3 regions of the Streptomyces sp. NPDC037126 genome follow, and region 1 is predicted to be linked to each of the others. Evidence: riboswitches for the same ligand, from Rfam matches in the RefSeq annotation. Region 1 holds a riboswitch; each other region holds the start of a gene.

What was found. Region 1 has a riboswitch for cobalamin ahead of ACZ7FF_RS24380 (ribonucleoside-diphosphate reductase subunit alpha). Riboswitches for the same ligand answer to the same signal wherever they lie in the genome.
Region 2: another riboswitch for cobalamin. It lies ahead of metE (5-methyltetrahydropteroyltriglutamate--homocysteine S-methyltransferase); the one in region 1 lies ahead of ACZ7FF_RS24380 (ribonucleoside-diphosphate reductase subunit alpha).
Region 3: another riboswitch for cobalamin. It lies ahead of ACZ7FF_RS04670 (cobalamin biosynthesis protein); the one in region 1 lies ahead of ACZ7FF_RS24380 (ribonucleoside-diphosphate reductase subunit alpha).

The regions. Positions count from the first base shown of each region.
Region 1 is NZ_JBVJTD010000011.1:186,620-191,040, forward strand. Features, by position in the region: gene ACZ7FF_RS24380 (ribonucleoside-diphosphate reductase subunit alpha) at 1-1,981, opposite strand, end outside; cobalamin riboswitch at 2,107-2,232, opposite strand; gene ACZ7FF_RS24385 (GNAT family N-acetyltransferase) at 2,237-2,791, opposite strand; gene mctP (monocarboxylate uptake permease MctP) at 2,864-4,421, opposite strand, start outside.
Region 2 is NZ_JBVJTD010000002.1:167,945-172,365, forward strand. Features, by position in the region: gene aceB (malate synthase A) at 1-968, shown strand, start outside; gene ACZ7FF_RS05790 (3-hydroxybutyryl-CoA dehydrogenase) at 965-1,834, shown strand; cobalamin riboswitch at 2,011-2,233, shown strand; gene metE (5-methyltetrahydropteroyltriglutamate--homocysteine S-methyltransferase) at 2,405-4,421, shown strand, end outside.
Region 3 is NZ_JBVJTD010000001.1:1,016,841-1,021,261, reverse strand. Features, by position in the region: gene ACZ7FF_RS04685 (lysozyme) at 1-522, shown strand, start outside; gene ACZ7FF_RS04680 (inorganic phosphate transporter) at 667-1,926, shown strand; gene ACZ7FF_RS04675 (hypothetical protein) at 1,963-2,190, shown strand; cobalamin riboswitch at 2,336-2,477, shown strand; gene ACZ7FF_RS04670 (cobalamin biosynthesis protein) at 2,576-3,514, shown strand; gene ACZ7FF_RS04665 (cobyric acid synthase) at 3,511-4,421, shown strand, end outside.

The DNA.
Region 1 (4,421 bases):
CACGGGTGCGCGCGTCCCACACGCCCAGGTCCTTCAGGTCCTGCACCAGGTACGAGTTGACCTGGAGGAACTCACCCGACAGCGTCTCGCGCTTGAACAGGTTCGACACCTGCGGCTCGATGCACTCGTAGACGCCCGCGATGGAGGCGATGGTGGCCGTCGGAGCGATCGCGAGGAGCAGCGAGTTGCGCATGCCGACCGCCGCGATCCGCTCGCGCAGCGCCGCCCAGCGCTCGGGCCAGGTCAGCTCCGCGTCGTAGTGGTCCGGGTGCAGCACACCGCGCGCGGTGCGGGTCTTCTCCCAGGCCGGCAGCGGTCCGTTGCGCTCGGCGAGGTCGGTGGAGGCCTCGTACGCGGCGAGCATGATGCGCTCGGCGATCCGGGTGGACAGCGCCCGGGCCTCGGGCGAGTCGAAGGGCAGGCGCAGCTTGAAGAAGACGTCCTGGAGACCCATCGCGCCCAGGCCCACCGGCCGCCACCTGGCGTTGGAGCGGCCCGCCTGCTCGGTCGGGTAGAAGTTGATGTCGACGACGCGGTCCAGGAAGGTGACGGCCGTGCGGACCGTCTCGTCCAGCCGCTCCCAGTCGATGTCCCCGCCGCTCACGAACGCGCCGAGGTTGACCGAGCCGAGGTTGCAGACCGCCGTCTCGCCGTCGTCCGTGACCTCCAGGATCTCCGTGCAGAGGTTGGAGGAGTGGACGACGTGGCCCGGCTCGGCCGTCTGGTTGGCGGTGCGGTTGGCGGCGTCCTTGAAGGTCATCCAGCCGTTGCCGGTCTGCGCGAGGGTGCGCATCATGCGGCCGTACAGCTCGCGCGCCGGGATGGTCTTCTTCGCGAGGCCCTGGCGTTCCGCCTCGCGGTAGGCGGCGTCGAACTCCACGCCCCACAGGTCGACGAGACCGGGCACGTCCGACGGGGAGAACAGCGACCACTGCCCGTCGGCGTTGACCCGGCGCATGAACTCGTCCGGGACCCAGTGCGCGAGGTTCAGGTTGTGGGTGCGGCGGGCGTCCTCACCGGTGTTGTCCCGCAGCTCCAGGAACTCCTCGATGTCGGAGTGCCAGGTCTCCAGGTACACCGCGGCCGCGCCCTTGCGCCGGCCGCCCTGGTTCACGGCGGCCACCGAGGCGTCCAGGGTCTTCAGGAACGGCACGATGCCGTTGGAGTGCCCGTTGGTGCCCCGGATCAGCGAACCGCGGCTGCGGATGCGGGAGTACGACAGACCGATGCCGCCGGCGTGCTTCGACAGGCGGGCGACCTGGTGGTAGCGGTCGTAGATGGAGTCCAGCTCGTCCAGCGGGGAGTCCAGCAGGTAGCAGGACGACATCTGGGGGTGCCGGGTGCCGGCGTTGAAGAGCGTCGGGGAGGAGGGCAGGTAGTCCAGGCGGCTCATGAGCCCGTAGAGCGCGGCGACCTCGTCGACGGAGCGGGCGGTGTCGTCCTCGGCCAGGCCGGCGGCGACCCGCAGCATGAAGTGCTGGGGCGTCTCGACGACCTTGCGGGTGATCGGGTGCCGCAGCAGATAGCGGCTGTGCAGGGTGCGCAGCCCGAAGTAGCCGAAGCGGTCGTCGGCGAGCGGGTCGATCAGGTGGTCCAGCCGGCCGGCGTGCAGCCGGACGAACTCGGCGGTCCGGTCGGCGATCAGGCCTTCCCGGTGGCCGACGGCCACGGACTCGGTGAACGTCGTCACGCCCTGCGAGGCGGCCTCGGCACGGATGGAGACGGTCAGCAGCCGGGCGGCCAGCCGCGAGTAGGCGGGGTCCTCGGAGATGAGACCCGCGGCGGCCTCCGTGGCCAGCTCGCGCAGCTCCGACTCGTCCGCGTGGGCCGACCGGCCGCGCAGCGCGGCGGCGGCGACCCGGCCGGGGTCGGTGTCGGGGAGGTCGGCGGTCAGCTCGGTCAGGGTCCGCAGCAGCGCGGCACCGGGACCGTCGTTCTCCAGACCTGTGGCTGAAGCCGGTTCGGCTGGCGCGATGGTCACGTGGGGCTCTCCCTCGCTCGGCACGGGGGCCTGGCGGAGGGCAGCGGGCAGTCACGAGCGCACACGGCGTCGCGTCCACCGACCCATTCCACGAGGCCCGGACGTCTCAGGGCACCCGGACCGGACGGCCGGGCGCGCTGCCGGCAGGTCCTCGGACTGACACGGGCGTGCGCAATGCACGCAAGTACACCGTTGCGGGACAGTTCCGGATTCGCACCGGATTCCCCTGCGGCGACAGCGAGCATGAGCATACATCTAGTGCCGGGCTGTCGTGTCACCCCCAGATGTTGTGTCGAGGTGGTTTCGGAGTGTCAGCTCGTAGGTGAGAAGGGTGATGTCGTCCAGGTGCGGCACGGGATTCCAGTCCCGCTCCGGCGTGCGAACGAAGCCGAGGCGTTCGTAGAGCCGGTGGGCGCTGTGCATGGAGCGCTGGCTCGACAGCACGACGGAGGTGCAGCCCTCCGTGCCGCGGGCACGGTCGAGGCAGGCCCTGACGAGGGCCTCGCCGACGCCCTGCCCGCGCACGCCGCGCGCGACGGCCAGCGCCCGGATCTCGGCCTCCCCGGGACCCGCGATGTCGGCGACGGGGCCGCCGTCGGGGACGAAGGTGACGCCGCCGAGCAGCTCGCCGTCGCGCACCGCCACGAGCACCTCGGCGGCGGCGGCCCGCTTCGCGACGTCCCTCAGCACGGGCAGGTACGCGTCGTCCTCGCCGTAGTCGAGGAGGCCGTCGTCGAGGTAGGCCCGGGCGGTGAGTTCACCGAGGGCGGCGTGCTCGTCGGGGGTGCTCTGCCGGATCACGATGTCCATGGCACCGAGTCTGGTGCACGGACACGGCGACGGGCCGCCGGATTTCCCGGCGGCCCGTCGTGCGGCGGTCGCTCAGTGACCGGTGCCCGCGGTCGCCGGGGGCAGCTCCACCTGGACACCGGCGTCGCCGGCGTCCGCGGTGTAGTCGTCCGCGGTGGTCTCGTCGACGCCCTCAGGGGCCTTCACGGCCTTCAGGACGAAGGTGAGGACCACGGTCACCACCACGTTGAGCACGAAGGCCGTGAGGCCGATGTAGCCGATCTCGCCGATGCCCGGGATCTCCTTCGCGGAACCCCCGAAGTGCTTCTGGGTCGGCGAGGCGACGCCGTACGCGGCGACCGTTCCGTAGACCATGCCGACCGCCCAGCCGGCGAGCAGGGCCCAGCGGTGGAACCAGCGGGTGAACAGGCCGCCGACCAGCGCCGGGAAGGTCTGCAGGATCCAGATGCCGCCCAGCAGCTGGAAGTTGATGGCGACCGTCTTGTCCATGGTGAGGACGAAGGCCAGCGCGCCCACCTTCACCAGCAGCGAGACGAGCTTGGAGACCTGGGCCTCCTGCTTCGGCGTGGCGTCCGGCTTGATGAAGTCCTTGTAGATGTTGCGGGTGAACAGGTTCGCGGCCGCGATCGACATGATGGCCGCGGGGACCAGGGCGCCGATGCCGATGGCGGCGAAGGCCACGCCCGCGAACCAGTCCGGGAACATGTCCTCGAACAGCTGCGGGATGGCCAGCTGGCCGTTGGTGACCTTCACCCCGGCCGCGATCGCCATGAAGCCCAGCAGGGCCAGCAGGCCGAGCATGAGGGAGTACAGCGGCAGGATCGTGGTGTTGCGCCGGATCACCTCACGGCTCTTGGAGGAGAGCGTCGCGGTGATCGAGTGCGGGTACATGAACAGGGCGAGCGCCGAGCCGAGGGCCAGGGTGGCGTACGTCCACTGGCCCGCCTCCGGGGGCGCGAGCGCGCCGCGCGTCTTGCCGGTGGCCGGGTTGACCTGGCTGAGCGCGTGGCCCGCCTTGGCGAAGACGTCGTCGAAGCCGCCCAGCTTGATCGGGATGTAGATGATCGCCACCGCGATGACGATGTAGATCAGCGCGTCCTTCACGAACGCGATCAGCGCGGGGGCCCGCAGACCGGAGGAGTACGTGTAGGCCGCCAGCACGCCGAAGGCGATCAGCAGGGGCAGGTCCTTCACGAACCAGTTGGCGTTGTCCCCGCCGCCGACGCCCATCACGTCCAGCACCGCCTGGATGCCGACGAGCTGCAGCGCGATGTACGGCATCGTCGCGAGGATGCCGGTCAGCGCCACCGCGAGCGACAGGCCCTTGGAGCCGAACCGGCCGCGCACGAAGTCGGAGGTGGTCACGTACCCGTGGCGGTGCGACACCGACCACAGGCGCGGCAGGAAGGTGAAGATCAGCGGGTACACCAGGATCGTGTACGGCACCGCGAAGAAGCCGGACGCGCCCGCCGCGTAGATCGCCGCGGGTACGGCGACGAAGGTGTACGCCGTGTACAGGTCGCCGCCGAGCAGGAACCAGGTGACCCAGGTGCCGAACGACCGCCCGCCCAGGCCCCATTCGTCCAGGGTGTGCTCGTTGTCGGCCCTGCGCCAGCGTGCGGCGAGGAAG
Region 2 (4,421 bases), on a different contig from region 1:
CGTACTTCTACCTCCCGAAGCTGGAGAACCGCTACGAGGCCCGGCTCTGGAACGACGTCTTCCTCCTCGCCCAGGAGCTGCTCGGCATCCCGCGGGGCACCGTCCGCGCGACGGTCCTCATCGAGACGATCACCGCCGCGTTCGAGATGGAGGAGATCCTCCACGAGCTGCGCGAGCACAGCTCCGGTCTCAACGCGGGCCGCTGGGACTACCTGTTCAGCCTGATCAAGACGTTCGGGCACCGCACCGACTTCCTGCTGCCGGACCGCGCGAAGGTCACGATGACGGCCCCGTTCATGCGGGCCTACACGGAGCTGCTCGTGCGCACCTGCCACCGGCGCGGTGCCCACGCGATCGGCGGTATGGCCGCACAGGTGCCGGGCGGGGACCCGGCCGCGAACGAGGCCGCGCTCGCCAAGGTGCGGCTGGACAAGGAACGGGAGGCCGAGGACGGCTTCGACGGCTCCTGGGTGGCCCACCCCGGGCTCGTGCCCGTCTGTCGTGAGGTGTTCGACGGCGTCCTCGGCGAGCGGCCGCACCAGCTCGACCGCACCCGGGACGACGTGGAGGTCACCGCCGCCGACCTGCTGTCGGTGCGCCGGATCAGCGGGCCGCCCACGGAGGACGGCGTCCGCACCAACATCGCCGTGGCGCTGCGCTACTTCGCGGCCTGGCTGTGCGGGCAGGGCGCCGTCGCCCTCCACGGGCTCATGGAGGACGCGGCCACTGCCGAGATCGCCCGTGTGCAGGTCTGGCAGTGGCTGCGGCACCGGGTGATCGAGCGGGAGACGGTCCGGGAGGCACTGGACGACGAGATCGCCGCGCTGGGCGCCGAGTACCCGTGGGCACCGGTCGACGACGTCCGTGCGCTCTTCGAACGGACCGTGCTCTCGGGCGAGTTGCCGCTGTTCTTCACCCCGGACGCGTACACGCGGCACCTCGTGCGGCGGGCGGAGGCCGGAGCGTGAGCGGGGACGTCCGACGGGTCGGTGTGGTCGGCGGCGGCCAGATGGGCGCCGGCATCGCCGAGGTCTGCGCACGGGCCGGCCTCGACACCATGGTGTGCGAGGTGGACGCGGTCGCGGCCCGCGCCGCACGGAAGCGCGTGGCCGCATCGCTCGAACGCGCCGTGCGGCGCGGCAAACTGGAGGAGACCGCCGCCGCGGACGCGCTCGCCCGCATGGTCTTCACCGGCAGCCTCGACGACCTCGCCGACCGGCAGCTCGTCGTCGAGGCGGTCGTGGAGAACGCGGAGGCCAAGACCGGGATCTTCGCCGCCCTCGACAAGATCGTCGAGGACCCGGCGGCCGTTCTCGCGACCAACACCTCCTCCCTGCCGATCATGCGTCTGGGCATGGCGACCGGCCGCGCCGACCGGGTCGTGGGCCTGCACTTCTTCAACCCCGTGCCGGTGCTGCCCCTGGTCGAGGTGGTGACCTCCCTGCACACGTCACCGGAGACGGTCGCCGCGGCGGTGGACTTCGCGGCCGGCGCGCTCGGCAAGACGGTGGTCCACTCGCGGGACCGGTCGGGCTTCGTCATCAACGCGCTGCTCATCCCGTACCTCCTGGCGGCGGTCCGGATGGCCGAGTCCGGCTTCGCGACGGCGGCGGACATCGACACGGGCATGGAACTGGGCTGCGCGCACCCCATGGGCCCGCTGAGGCTCGCGGACCTGATCGGCCTGGACACCGTCGCGTCGATCGCCGAGTCGCTCTACGCCGAGTTCCGCGAACCCCTCTACGCCCCTCCACCACTGCTCCAGCGCATGGTGGAGGCGGGGCTCCTCGGCCGGAAGTCGGGCCGCGGGTTCCACATCCACGACCAGGACTGAGGGCCTGGTACGACGCGGGCCGAGGGGGCCCGCAACGCCGGGGTGAGGGTCCCGGCGGGGGCATCACAGGGGCAGGGCGGGAAGCGCGTGCGGCGCTTCCCGCCCTGTGGCATGCCCGTCCCGCCGCACCGTCCGGATGGTGGACGTCCGCCTCCCCCCGGGCACGGCGAACCCGTAGGGTGGCCGGAGCAGCTGGTTCGCCCCGTCAGCCAGGCGGGATGCGTCGCAAGAGGGAACCCGGTGGGAATCCGGGACTGCCCCGCAGCGGTGAGCGGGAACGACCGCCGTCATACGCACTGAGCCCGACGAAAAGGGCCTGGGAAGCGACGGCCAGTAGGTGTCTCGTACGACAGAGACGTGCCCGCGAGTCCGAAGACCTGCCAACTGCCCGCGTACGGACCGTTCCGTGCGCGGACATCCCGGTGACCTCGAGGGCGGGTCGGCGAACACACCAGGCGGACGACCGCGCAGACCGCGCGCGCGGGGTCGGGTTCCGCCCGGTTCGTCATCCCTTCGCGCTCTCGTCCCGTCCCCGGGACCTCAGGGATTCATCTCGCGAAGGAGATCTCCGTGACCAGCGAGTCCGCAGCCGCGGCAGCACGCGCCACCGTGTACGGCTACCCCCGCCAGGGCCAGGGCCGGGAACTGAAGAAGGCGATCGAGGGCTACTGGAAGGGCCGCGTCACCGCCGGCGCCCTCCGCGCCACCGCCGCCGAACTCCGCCGCGGGAACTGGCGGCAGCTGGCCGAGGCCGGCATCGACGAGGTGCCGACCGGCGACTTCTCGTACTACGACCACCTCCTGGACACGACCGTGATGGTCGGCGCGATCCCCGCCCGCCACCGGGACGCCGTCACCGCCGACGCCCTGGACGGCTACTTCGCCATGGCCCGCGGCACCCAGGAGGTGGCGCCGCTGGAGATGACCAAGTGGTTCGACACCAACTACCACTATCTCGTACCCGAGTTGGGGCCTGACACGGTGTTCGCCGCCCACTCCGCCAAGCAGGTCGGTGAGCTGACCGAGGCCCTGGCGCTCGGTCTCACCGCCCGGCCCGTGCTCGTGGGTCCCGTCACCTACCTGCTGCTGGCCAAACCGGCTCCCGGCGTCGCCACGGACTTCGACCCCCTCACCCTGCTGGACCGGCTGCTGCCGGTGTACGCCGAGGTACTCGCCGACCTCCGGGCCGCCGGCGCCGAATGGGTGCAGCTCGACGAGCCGGCCCTGGTCCAGGACCGCACCCCCGCCGAGCTGAACACCGCCGCCCGCGCCTACCGCGACCTCGGCGCCCTGACCGACCGTCCGAAGCTCCTGGTGGCCTCCTACTTCGACCGCCTCGGCGACGCCCTGCCGGTGCTCGCCAAGGCCCCGGTCGACGGGCTCGCGCTCGACTTCACCGAGGCCGCCGCGGCCAATCTGGACGCGCTCGCGGCCGTCGGCGGCCTGCCCGGCAAGCGCCTGGTCGCGGGTGTCGTCAACGGCCGCAACATCTGGGTCAACGACCTCGGCGGGTCCCTGTCCACGCTCGGCACGCTGCTGGGCCTGGCCGGCCGGGTCGACGTCTCCGCCTCCTGCTCCCTCCTCCACGTGCCGCTGGACGCCGCGGCCGAGCGGGACATCGAGCCGCAGATCCTGCGCTGGCTCGCCTTCGCCAAGCAGAAGACGCGGGAGATCGTCACCCTCGCCCGGGGCCTCGCCCAGGGCACCGACACGATCGCCGCCGAACTCTCGGCGAACCGGGCCGACCTCGCCTCCCGGGCGGGTTCCCCGATCACCCACGACCCGGCCGTCCGAGCCCGCACCGGCGCGGTCACCGAGGCCGACGCCCGGCGCTCCCAGCCGTACTCCGAGCGCACCGCCGCCCAGCGCACCCGGCTCGGCCTGCCCCTGCTGCCCACCACCACCATCGGCTCGTTCCCGCAGACCGGCGAACTGCGCACCGCCCGCGCCGACCTGCGGTCCGGCCGGATCGACACGGCCGGGTACGAGGAGCGGGTCAGGGCGGAGATCCAGGAGGTGGTCTCCTTCCAGGAGAAGGCCGGCCTCGACGTCCTGGTCCACGGCGAGGCCGAACGCAACGACATGGTCCAGTACTTCGCGGAGCAGCTGACCGGCTACCTCGCCACGCAGCACGGCTGGGTGCAGTCCTACGGCACCCGGTACGTGCGCCCGCCGATCCTGGCCGGCGACATCTCCCGGCCGGAGCCGATGACGGTGCGCTGGACGGCGTACGCCCAGTCGCTCACCGACCGGCCGGTCAAGGGCATGCTCACCGGTCCGGTCACCATGCTCGCCTGGTCCTTCGTCCGCGACGACCAGCCCCTCGGCGACACCGCGCGGCAGGTCGCCCTGGCGCTGCGCGACGAGGTGGACGACCTGGAGGCCGCGGGGACGTCGGTCATCCAGGTCGACGAGCCCGCGCTGCGCGAGACGCTCCCGCTGCGCTCCGCCGACCGGCAGGCCTACCTGGACTGGGCGACGCGGGCCTTCCGCCTCACCACCGGCGGGGTGCGCCCGGACACCCAGATCCACACGCACATGTGCTACGCCGAGTTCGGTGACATCGTGCAGGCGATCGACGATCTCG
Region 3 (4,421 bases), on a different contig from region 1:
AACCCCTACTTCGACGCGCAGTACGACGGCGCGCGCGAGGCGGGCCTGCTCCGGGGCGCGTACCACTTCGCGCTGCCGGACAGGTCCTCCGGCGCCCGGCAGGCCGAGTTCTTCGTGCGCAACGGCGGGGACTGGCGGGCGGACGGCTGGACGCTGCCGCCGGCGCTGGACATCGAGTACAACCCGTACAACGAACAGCAGAAGTGCTACGGGCTGAGCAGGGAGCGGATGATCCGCTGGATCTGGTCGTTCAGTGACGAGATCGAGCGGGAGACCGGCCGCCGCCCGGTCATCTACACCACGGCCGAGTGGTGGAAGCTGTGCACCGGCGACAGCAGCGCCTTCGCCTCCCGCCACGCGCTGTGGATCGCGCGGCACGGCAGCTCGGATCCCGGGACGCTGCCGGGCGGCTGGCGTTACTGGACGATCTGGCAGTACGGCACCGGCGGCGGGCTGCCGGGTGACCAGAATCTCTTCAACGGCCCGGCGAGCAGCCTGCGGGCGTTCGCGCGGGGTTGGTAGCCCAAGGGGCGCCTGGACCCGCATCCGCAAGCGGAATCCCGATCGCCCGTCATGGACACCCCGATGCCCGACTCAGTTCATCTTCCGTTCACCCAGGTTGCCTACGTTCGTCCAGCCAACGACCTCGAACGATTGCCTGGGTAAATGGAAAGCTTCTCGCTGATCCTCGCGATTGTGGTGGTAACCGCACTCGCGTTTGATTTCACGAACGGTTTCCACGACACCGCGAACGCGATGGCCACCACCATCTCGACAGGCGCCCTGAAGCCCAGGATCGCGGTGACCATGTCCGCCGCCCTCAATCTGGTGGGCGCATTCCTCTCCGTGGAGGTCGCGAACACGATCTCCAAAGGTCTCGTCGACGAGACCGGCATCCGTCCCGAGGTCATCTTCGCCGCGCTCGTCGGCGCGATCCTCTGGAACCTGGTGACCTGGCTGGTGGGGCTGCCCTCCAGCTCCTCCCACGCCCTGATGGGCGGTCTGATCGGCGCCACCGTCGCCTCCGCGGGCCTCGGCGCCGTCCATGGTGACGTGCTGGTCACCAAGGTGCTGCTCCCGGCGGTCGCCGCGCCGGTGGTGGCGGGCATCGCCTCGATGCTGGCCACCCGGTTCTCCTACGGTGTCGGCGGCAAGGACGAGGGCGAGGCCACCCGCAAGGGCTACCGCGCCGGCCAGATCGCCTCCGCCGGCCTGGTCTCCCTCGCGCACGGCACCAACGACGCGCAGAAGACGATGGGCGTCATCACCCTCGCGCTGATCACGGGCGGCGCCATCGCCCCCGGTTCCAACCCTCCCACCTGGGTGATCCTCTCCGCGGGCCTGGCCATCGCGCTCGGCACCTACATCGGCGGCTGGCGCATCATCCGCACCATGGGCAAGGGCCTGACCGACCTGGAGCCGCGCCAGGGCTTCGCCGCCCAGACCAGCGCCGCGACCGCCATCCTGGCCTCCTCCCACCTCGGCTTCTCCCTCTCCACCACCCATGTCGTCTCCGGCTCGGTGATGGGCGCGGGCCTGGGCCGCAAGGGCGGTGTGGTCCGCTGGTCCACCGCGACCCGCATGGCCGTCGCCTGGGTGCTCACCCTGCCGGCCGCCGCCCTGGTCGGCGCGGGCGCCGAGACCGTCACCGGCCTGGGCGGCTGGGGCACCGCCGTCGTCGCCGTCTTCCTGGTCGCCGCGAGCGCCACCATCTGGAAGCTCTCCCGCCGCGAGGTCATCGACCACACGAACGTCAACGCCGTCGACGGGACCGCGGAGCCGGCCGGCGTGGTGACCACCGCCATCGCCGCGGTGACCCCGCCCCCCGTGGGCACGGTCGCCGAGGGCCTGACGGCCACGATCCCCTCCCCGGCCGCCGAACCGGCCACCGCCGCCCCGGCCGCTCCCCCGGCCGCCACCGTCTGACCCGGTCACTCCTCCGGTTACTAAGGAAGCATCCCCATGAAGATCGACTGGGCGGCCATCGGCTCCGTCTTCGGCGTCAGCCTCGTGGCCACCGTGGGCCTGGTGGCCCTGTTCACCCTCGGCATCAGGGGCCTGGCCCGGCGCGAACGCGCCTCGTCCCAGGGCGACTCCGCGGCCCTCGCCGTCACCGGCGCCTACGTCTGCTTCGCGGCCTGCGCGGCGGCGGTGGCGTACGGCTTCTACCTGATCGTGGTCAAGGCCTGACCGGGCATCAGGCCCGAGGCACGACCGAGCAGTCCCGAGAGGCTCCCCTCCACCTGGTGTGGCGGGGAGCCTCTTTCGTACCCGCAGGCACCGCGGTGTGGGGATCGGCACACTCTCCCCTCGCAGGTCAACGGCAAGTTGACGGCCGTTCCGGGTGCGTGGTGGACTGCCCAGGCCATCTACGGCGGCAGAAGAGGAAGCCGGTGCGAATCCGGCGCGGTCCCGCCACTGTCACCGGGGAAGAACCCCCGGGAGCCAGGAACTCTCGCCGCCGGATCTCGCCGTACCAGGGCGCGGACACCCTGAGTGAGGACACGTATCGCGATGCTCGGCTGCCCGAGGACCAGTACCAGGACCGCTTCCGCGCCCACGGCCGGCTGAGCCGATGGGTGCCGATCGCATTTACGCGTACGGCGCCGCCGCCGGCCTTCTCGGTGACCTGCTCCTCGGCGACCCCCGCCGCGGGCATCCGGTCGCCGTGTTCGGACGGGCGGCCGCCGCCGTGGAAGGCGCGCTGTGGCACGACCACCGCGGCTGGGGCGCGCTGCACACCGTCGTGTGCGCCGGCGGCGCCGTAGCCCTCGGCACGGTCGCCGCGCGCGCCGTACGCCCCTCCCCCCTCGCCGGCGTCGCGCTGACCGCCGCCGCCACCTGGGCCGTCGTCGGCGGCACCTCCCTCGCCCGGGAGGCGCGCGCCGTCGGGCGCGCCCTGGAGGCGGGGGACGTCGAGGCGGCCCGGGCCCGACTGCCCCACCTGTGCGGCCGGGATCCCCAGGCCCTGGACGCCGACGGCATCGCCCGGGCCGTGGTCGAGTCCGTCGCCGAGAACACCTCCGACGCCGTCGTGGGCGCCCTGGTGTGGGGCGCCGTGGCCGGGGTGCCCGGGCTGCTCGGGTTCCGCGCGGTCAACACCCTCGACGCGATGGTCGGTCACAGGTCCCCGCGCCACCGCCGCTACGGCTGGGCCTCGGCCCGCCTCGACGACGTCGCCGGCTGGCCGGGGGCCCGGCTGACCGCCGTACTCGCCGCGCTGGCCGGACCCGACCCGCGCGGCGCCGTACGGGCGTGGCGGGCCGACGCGGCGAAGCACCCGAGCCCCAACGCCGGGCCCGTCGAGGCCTCCTTCGCGGGCGCCCTCGGCGTACGCCTCGGCGGGACCCTCTCCTACGGCGGCCGTGTCGAACACCGCCCCGTGCTGGGCGGCGGACGGGCCGTCCGGGTCACCGACATCGACCGGGCCGTACGGCTCTCCCGCCGCGTCGGCCTGCTCGCGCTCGGCGCCACGGTCGCCGCGCGCCGACTCGTGAAGGGACGTGCGAAGTGAGCGGTGGTCTCCTCGTCGCCGGCACCACCTCCGACGCCGGCAAGAGCGTCGTGACGGCCGGGATCTGCCGGTGGCTGGTGCGCCAGGGTGTGAAGGTCGCGCCGTTCAAGGCGCAGAACATGTCCCTCAACTCCTTCGTGACCCGCGAGGGGGCGGAGATCGGGCGGGCCCAGGCCATGCAGGCCCAGGCGTGCCGGATCGAGCCGACCGCGCAGATGAACCCGGTGCTGCTCAAGCCCGGCGGTGAACAGAGCAGCCAGGTGGTGCTGCTGGGCAGACCCGTGGGCGAGCTGAGCGCGCGCGGCTACCACGGGGGGCGCCAGCAGCGGCTGCTGGGCACGGTCCTGGACTGCCTGGCCGAGTTGCGGGGCACGTATGACGCGGTGATCTGTGAGGGGGCGGGCAGCCCGGCGGAGATCAACCTGCGCCGGACCGACATCGTGAACATGGGGATCGCGCGGGGCGCGCGGTTGCCCGTCCTCGTGGTCGGGGACATCGACCGCGGGGGCGTCTTCGCGTCCTTCTTCGGCACGGTCGCCCTGCTCTCGCCCGAGGACCAGGAGCTGGTCGCCGGGTTCCTGGTGAACAAGTTCCGGGGTGACGTCTCCCTGCTGGAGCCCGGGTTGGAGATGCTGAAGGGCCTCACCGGGCGCCCGGCGTACGGCGTACTGCCGTTCCGGCACGGGCTCGGCATCGACGAGGAGGACGGGCTGCGGGTGTCGCTGCGCGGCACCGTCCGGGAGTCCACGGTCGCTCCCCCGCTCGGCGAGGACGTGCTGCGGGTCGCCGTGTGCGCGATCCCGCTGATGTCCAACTTCACCGACGTCGACGCGCTGGCCGCCGAACCGGGCGTCGTGGTGCGCTTCGTGGACCGGCCGGAGGAGCTGGCCGACGCGGACCTGGTCGT